DNA from 2 places in the Pseudomonas sp. ASL8 genome. Region 2 is predicted to be linked to the other one. Evidence: riboswitches for the same ligand, from Rfam matches in the RefSeq annotation. Region 2 holds a riboswitch; the other holds the start of a gene.
The links. A riboswitch is a leader RNA that binds a small molecule or an ion and turns the genes downstream of it on or off. The one in region 2 is predicted to bind cobalamin.
Positions count from the first base shown of each region.

Region 1 (3,399 bases), 1.4 Mb from region 2:
CGCTTCGAGCAATCGCGCCAGCAGCTCTGGCGCCACGCTGCCACCGATGAAGTGGCGCATGTCGCGACGCTCGGCAATCGCTCGATACACCGCCGCACGTTCGTCGGGGCTGAACGCCTGATCATTCATGGTTTGAAAAGCGCCGCAACCGCTTGAGGGTTAGAAGGGAAATAGAAGTGCACGTAAGACGCCGTCATGCGCCCGTCACGATAAACCGCCTCGGCGCCGCGTCCACCGTTAGGGCTCAGGCCTCGGGCGATGGGCTGCAACTCGGTACTGGTCAGCGAGTGGTGATAGGTGTGCCCACGCAGCAAGCCTTCCGGCAGTTCGACCGCTTGCAAAGCCAGCGCGGCCAAACGTTTCTGCATCACGGCTTCGCCCGTCAGCAGCCCTACCAGCTCCGCACGCTGACCGTCGACATCGGTCAAGGCATCAAGCAGGTAAAGCATGCCGCCGCACTCAGCCAGCAGGGGTTTACCCGCGGCATGATGAGCGCGAATGGCGGCCAGCATCGGCAGGTTTTGACCCAGCGCGACGTGGTGCAATTCGGGGTAACCGCCAGGCAGATAAAGGCTGTCGGCATCGGGAATCAAGGTGTCGTGGATCGGCGAGAAGAACGACAACTCGGCGCCCATGGCTCGCAGCAGGTCAAGGCTGGCGCCGTAGGTAAAGGCAAACGCCTCGTCCCGGGCGATGGCAATGCGCACCCCCTCAAGCAAGGGTTCAGTGTTGACGATGTCGGGCGCGTCGAATTCGACTGCGGGCGGCAAGGACACCTCGCACGTGCTGCCCAGAGCGGTGGCGGCTGCGTCGAGGCGTGCATCCAGATCATTCAGTTCGCTGGCCTGCACCAGGCCCAAATGACGGCTGGGCAATTCGATCCCGGTTTCTCGCGACAACGCGCCGTACCAGCGCAAGCCCTCCGTCAGGCTGCCTTCGAGCAGTTGCGCGTGGCGCACGGTGCCGACGCGATTGGCCAAGACCCCGGCAAACGGCAGGTCCGGCTGATAGCGCGCCAGGCCCAGGGCCAGCGCGCCAAAGGTCTGGGCCATGGCGGTGCCGTCGATCACGCCCAGCACCGGTACGCCGAAATGGCGCGCCAGGTCTGCGCTGGACGGCGTACCGTCGAACAAGCCCATGACCCCTTCAATCAGAATCAAGTCGGCTTCGCCCGCCGCTTCCCACAACAGACGGCGGCTTTCATCCGCGCCGACCATCCACAGATCCAGCTGATAGACCGGCGCACCACTGGCGCGCTCGAGAATCATCGGGTCGAGAAAATCCGGGCCGCATTTGAACACCCGAACCTTGCGCCCTTGATTACGGTGCAGTCGGGCCAACGCGGCAGTCACGGTGGTCTTGCCCTGGCCTGAAGCCGGCGCGGCGATCAATACCGCCGGGCAGTGACGCGGCGCTCTCATGAAGGACTGCTCATAGCTCGATGCCTTTCTGCGCACGGATACCGGCCTGGAAGGCATGCTTGACCACAGCGATCTCGGAAACCGTATCGGCCAGATCAATCAGCTCGGGTTTCGCGCCACGCCCCGTCACCAGCACATGCTGCATCGGCGGACGGCTTTGCAGGTCACTGAGAACCTGCTCCAGATCCAGGTAGCCGTGCTTGAGGGCGATGTTCAGTTCATCGAGCACGATCAGGCCGATGCCTGGGTCGCGCAGCATTTCCCGGGACACTTCCCAGGCAGCTTCGGCGGCGGCGATATCGCGCTGGCGGTCCTGGGTTTCCCAGGTGAAGCCCTCGCCCATGACGTGATAACGCACCTGCTCGGGGAAACGACGGAAGAACAGCTCTTCACCGGTGCTGTTGCGACCTTTGATGAACTGCACGACGCCACATTGCATCCCGTGGCCCATGGCGCGGGCGAGCATGCCGAACGCGGAGCTGCTTTTGCCTTTGCCGTTCCCCGTCAGGACCAGCAACAACCCGCATTCATTCGGCGAACTGGCGATACGCTCGTCCATCACGGCTTTTTTACGCAGCATGCGCGCCAGGTGGCGTTCGTCACGTTCGGGGGATTCGTTCATCTCAGCTCTCCGTTTGAGCAGGGCACGCGAAAGCAAACGGAAGGCACAGGAATTGACTGCCAGCACGGTCAAAAAAGACCCTGCGCAGAGCATCGCCCGCCGTGATGCTGTTGGATGGATCAGGCCGGTCTCCGGACTCATGAGCGGGCTTTGCCCTCACTGCGCGCCTTCCCACATCCTTTACGATGCAGTGACTGAATGCGCAGCTTTGACTCATTTACCGTTGCGGGGGCAGCGCCGGAATCGGTCGCTGGACGCGCCCTCACCGGCTTCCCTGTTTCACTCAGCCCATCAGCGATGGCTGAGCACCTGAAACACGTCGCGAAGGGTAGAGGGTTGGGGGTAGAGCGTCAATCGAAGCGCCCTTTCCTTTCGTTTAATAAAGCTGTTTGCCCCGTGCGAGGCATATTGATTGATATTAAACGACAGCCCTCTCGCGCCACCTACTAAGCTTGCTAACTATCAACTCACCTGCAAAAGGTTGAACCTCGACAGCCCACCCTCCTCTACTGCTTTACGCGCACCTTTCGTTTTTCATGGAGATCCTCATGTTCACACTCAGACCTCAGTTGGCAGTACTGCTTGTACTGATGGCCGGCCTTGCTGCTTGCGGCGAGACCGCCCGCCTGCAAATAGCGGAAGGCACCGGCCCGCAACCGAAGCTGCCGGAACCGAACAAAACCCTGATGCCGACCGTGAACATCGCCCCTGCCGTGGGCTGGGCAAAGGGTGCGAAGCCTGTCGCTGCACCGGGCACCCAGGTGGCGGCGTTTGCCGAAGACCTGGATCACCCGCGCTGGCTGTACGTGCTGCCTAACGGCGATGTACTGGTCGCCGAAACCAACTCACCCGCCAAGCCCGATGACAGCAAGGGCATTCGGGGCTGGGTCATGAACAAGGTCATGGGCCGTGCGGGTGCGGGCGTAGCGTCCGCCAACCGAATCACCCTGCTGCGCGACAAAGATCATGACGGCGTTGCTGAAACCCGCACCGTGTTCCTGCAAAACCTCAATTCACCCTTTGGCATGGCCTTGGTCGGCAACGATTTCTATGTCGCTGACACCGATCAACTGCTGCGCTTCCATTATGAAAACGGGCAAACCTCGATTACCGGCGAGCCAAGCAAGGTGACAGACCTGCCCGCAGGGACACTCAATCACCACTGGACCAAGAACGTCATTGCCAGCAAAGACGGTAAAAAGCTGTACGTGACCGTGGGTTCCAACAGCAATGCCGGTGAGAACGGCCTGGACAAGGAGGTAGATCGAGCCGCGATCTGGGAAGTCGATGCCGCGACAGGCGCGCACCGGATCTTTGCCTCCGGCCTGCGCAACCCCAATGGCATGGACTGGGAAC
Region 1 is NZ_CM155278.1:2,954,994-2,958,392, reverse strand. Features, by position in the region: gene bluB (5,6-dimethylbenzimidazole synthase) at 1-129, opposite strand, end outside; gene AC1MEA_RS13575 (cobyrinic acid a,c-diamide synthase CobB) at 126-1,421, opposite strand; gene cobO (cob(I)yrinic acid a,c-diamide adenosyltransferase) at 1,432-2,043, opposite strand; cobalamin riboswitch at 2,149-2,371, opposite strand; gene AC1MEA_RS13565 (PQQ-dependent sugar dehydrogenase) at 2,592-3,399, shown strand, end outside.
Region 1: another riboswitch for cobalamin. It lies ahead of cobO (cob(I)yrinic acid a,c-diamide adenosyltransferase); the one in region 2 lies ahead of AC1MEA_RS20050 (CbtB domain-containing protein).

Region 2 (3,399 bases):
GCATCGGCTTGCCCGGAATCGCCGCGAAACCTTTGACCCGCAAAATACCGTGCTGCACCACCAGTTGCGTCAAGGCGTCCAGCAACAGGCTTTCGTCGGCCTGTGGCAATTTGATCGAGATAGAATCGAAAGCATCATGGTCATGGTCGTCATGGTCATCGCCTTCGTGATGGTCATGGTGGGTGCGGCGACTATCGATATGCACCTCCGACTCAGCGCCCAGCCCCAGCAACACGCTGATGGGCAGACGACCGCTGCTGGCTTCGATCACTTTGACCGCAGGTGGCAGTTCTTCGGAGACTTCAGTGCGGACGGTCGCCAGGCCTGCCGCATCGAGCATGTCGGCTTTATTGAGGATAACCAGATCCGCGCTCGCGAGTTGATCGGCGAACAATTCGTGCAGTGGCGACTCATGGTCAAGGTTCGGGTCGAGTTTGCGCTGTGCGTCGACTTGATCCGGGAATGCAGCGAACGTGCCTGCCAACACTGCAGGGCTGTCGACCACGGTAATCACCGCATCGACCGTGCAGGCGTTACGAATTTCTGGCCACTGAAACGCTTGGACCAAGGGTTTTGGCAGCGCCAGGCCAGAGGTTTCAATCAGGATGTGATCCAGGTCGCCGCGACGGGCAACCAATTCGCGCATGACCGGGAAGAACTCTTCCTGAACCGTGCAGCACAGGCAACCGTTGGCCAACTCATACACACGACCGTTGGCTTCTTCTTCGGTGCAGCCAATGGTGCATTGCTTGAGGATGTCGCCATCGATGCCCAGTTCGCCGAATTCGTTGACGATCACCGCGATGCGCCGACCTTCGGCGTTGTCGAGAATGTGCCGCAGCAACGTGGTTTTACCCGACCCGAGGAAACCGGTAACGATAGTGACGGGAAGTTTGGCCAGTGATTTCATCGGATGCCCTTTGGCAAAGCGGCGGGCAAACAGGACGATAACCACGTAGCACATGCACGCAGATCAATTCGCCACCGGATCACCCCGCCCGGTTGTAGTGAGAATCTTGTTTCGAGGCAGGTCTCCTGGCTGACGGTGGCGTGTTGGCGGCCTATAAAAAAGCGTCCAGTACGCGTTCATTGCGCCTTCCCGCACGCGTGCAGTGGCAGTGCAATGAACATGACCGTTTACAGTTGCGGGGGCAGCCGCGGCTTGAACCGCGTTCCCTTTTAGCTCCGTGCAATACCGGAGCACCTCGAACGAGCAAGGCTACGCAGTGGCTGCGGGCAGGTCAATCACCGGCTAAGCCGCAGATGCTCTGGATTGACTCCTGTGCGTGCTCATGTTTTCCTACGGCCTTGTTTCGGGTGCCCTTCACAGGGTGAAACGGGAAACCGGTGCGCTTCATGCCAATAGGCATAAGCAAGTCCGGCGCTGCCCCCGCAACGGTAAGCGAGTGAAGAGTCAGATCCACTGTGCCAGCAGTCCGGCATGGGAAGGTGATTCTTGATGGTCAGGCTACACAGACCCCTCGCAAGCCCGGAGACCGGCCCGACAAATGACCTAACAAACCCGCGGTGGGCGGGCGCTGTTGAACCTCTACTGACGCCTGTCAGTGGGGTTTCCATGCGCTTGCCTACTTGCAGACACTTGAGGGAAGCGCCATGTCGATCAGCACTATCAGCCACTCAGCTACAACCACCTCCACTCAGACCCGACGCCTGACGGCTGCCGTCAGCGCCCTCCTGCTGGGTGCATTCCTGGTCTACTTCGCCGGTTTCTCGCATATCAATGCCGTCCACAACGCGGCGCACGATACCCGCCACAGCTCTGCCTTCCCTTGCCATTGAGACCTGCCGCCATGTTCAAGCGTATCGCTCAAACAGCCGGGTTCACGGGTCTGTTCGCCGCACTGTTGTTGACGCTGCTGCAAAGCTTCTGGGTTGCGCCGCTGATTCTGCAAGCGGAGACCTATGAAAAGGCGCCGACAGAACACGTCCATGAGCATGCTGAAGGCGCTGGGCACGTTCACGACGCCGAGGCATGGGAACCTCAAGACGGCTGGCAGCGTGTCGTGTCCACCACCGGGGGCAATCTGGTGGTCGCAGTCGGTTTTGCATTGATGCTCGCGGGGCTTTACACCCTGCGTGCGCCGGGCCGTACGTCTCAGGGGATACTGTGGGGGCTGGCCGGTTTTGCCGTGTTCGTTCTCGCTCCGACCCTGGGCCTGCCACCTGAGCTGCCGGGGACTGCGGCGGCTGATCTGGTTCAGCGACAAATCTGGTGGGCGAGCACGGCAGCTTCTACCGCCGTCGCCTTGGCGCTGATCGTGTTCAGCAAGCATTGGTTGCTGAAGATGCTGGGGATAGCGATCCTGCTGGTGCCACACGTGATTGGCGCACCACAACCGGACGTGCATGAGAGCCTCGCCCCTGAAGCGCTGGAAGCTCAGTTCAAGATCGCCTCGCTGTTGACCAATGCGCTGTTCTGGATCGCCTTGGGCCTGATCAGCGCATGGCTGTTCCGCCGCAATAATCATGAATTGAACGCCCAGCACGTCAATCACCGCGCATGACCCGACAGCACTCGGTGCCGACCCTGGTGGTCGGCCTCGGCTGCCAGCGCGGTTGCCCTGCAAGCCTGCTACTCGAATTGATTGAACAGGCTTTGCAGAATCATGGGCTGAAAGTTGAAGCCATCACTGCCCTCGCCTCCATTGACCTGAAACGTTCTGAGCCGGGTTTGTTGGCGCTGGCAGAGCATCTGGGTCTGCCACTGGTGTTTTTCAGTGCAGCAGAGTTGAGCGGTTTCGACGCGCAGCTCAGTCATCGTTCTGCCATCGCGTTCGCCCATACAGGTTGCTACGGCGTAGCCGAAAGCAGTGCGTTGGCGCTGTTACAGCGCCTTGGTGGGCGTCATGGCGAATTACTGATCACCCGGCAGAAAAACCAGCACGCGACATTTGCCTTGGCCGGCGACGTACCCGATCGTCGATAATCTGCCTGTTTTCACACCCACTCAAAAGCCTAAGGCTGGATTCTGGAGCACCCATGACCGTTTTTTTTATCGGCGCAGGCCCCGGCGACCCGGAACTGATCACGGTCAAAGGCCAGCGTCTGATCCGCAGTTGCCCGGTGATCATCTACGCCGGCTCACTGGTGCCGACCGCTGTCCTTGAAGGGCATCAGGCGGTACAGGTGATCAATAGTGCCGAGTTGCACCTGGAACAGATCATTGCCGCGATGAAATCCGCTCATGAACAAGGCTTAGATGTCGCTCGGGTGCACTCTGGTGATCCCAGTCTGTACGGCGCGATTGGCGAGCAGATTCGTTACCTGCGCGAACTGGATATCCCCTTCGAAATCATCCCCGGCGTTACCGCCACTGCTGCCTGCGCCGCATTGCTGGGCACCGAACTGACGCTGCCGGATATTTCCCAGAGCGTGATC
Region 2 is NZ_CM155278.1:4,376,111-4,379,509, reverse strand. Features, by position in the region: gene cobW (cobalamin biosynthesis protein CobW) at 1-910, opposite strand, end outside; cobalamin riboswitch at 1,009-1,223, opposite strand; cobalamin riboswitch at 1,299-1,519, shown strand; gene AC1MEA_RS20050 (CbtB domain-containing protein) at 1,615-1,800, shown strand; gene AC1MEA_RS20045 (CbtA family protein) at 1,812-2,525, shown strand; gene AC1MEA_RS20040 (cobalamin biosynthesis protein) at 2,522-2,947, shown strand; gene cobM (precorrin-4 C(11)-methyltransferase) at 3,001-3,399, shown strand, end outside.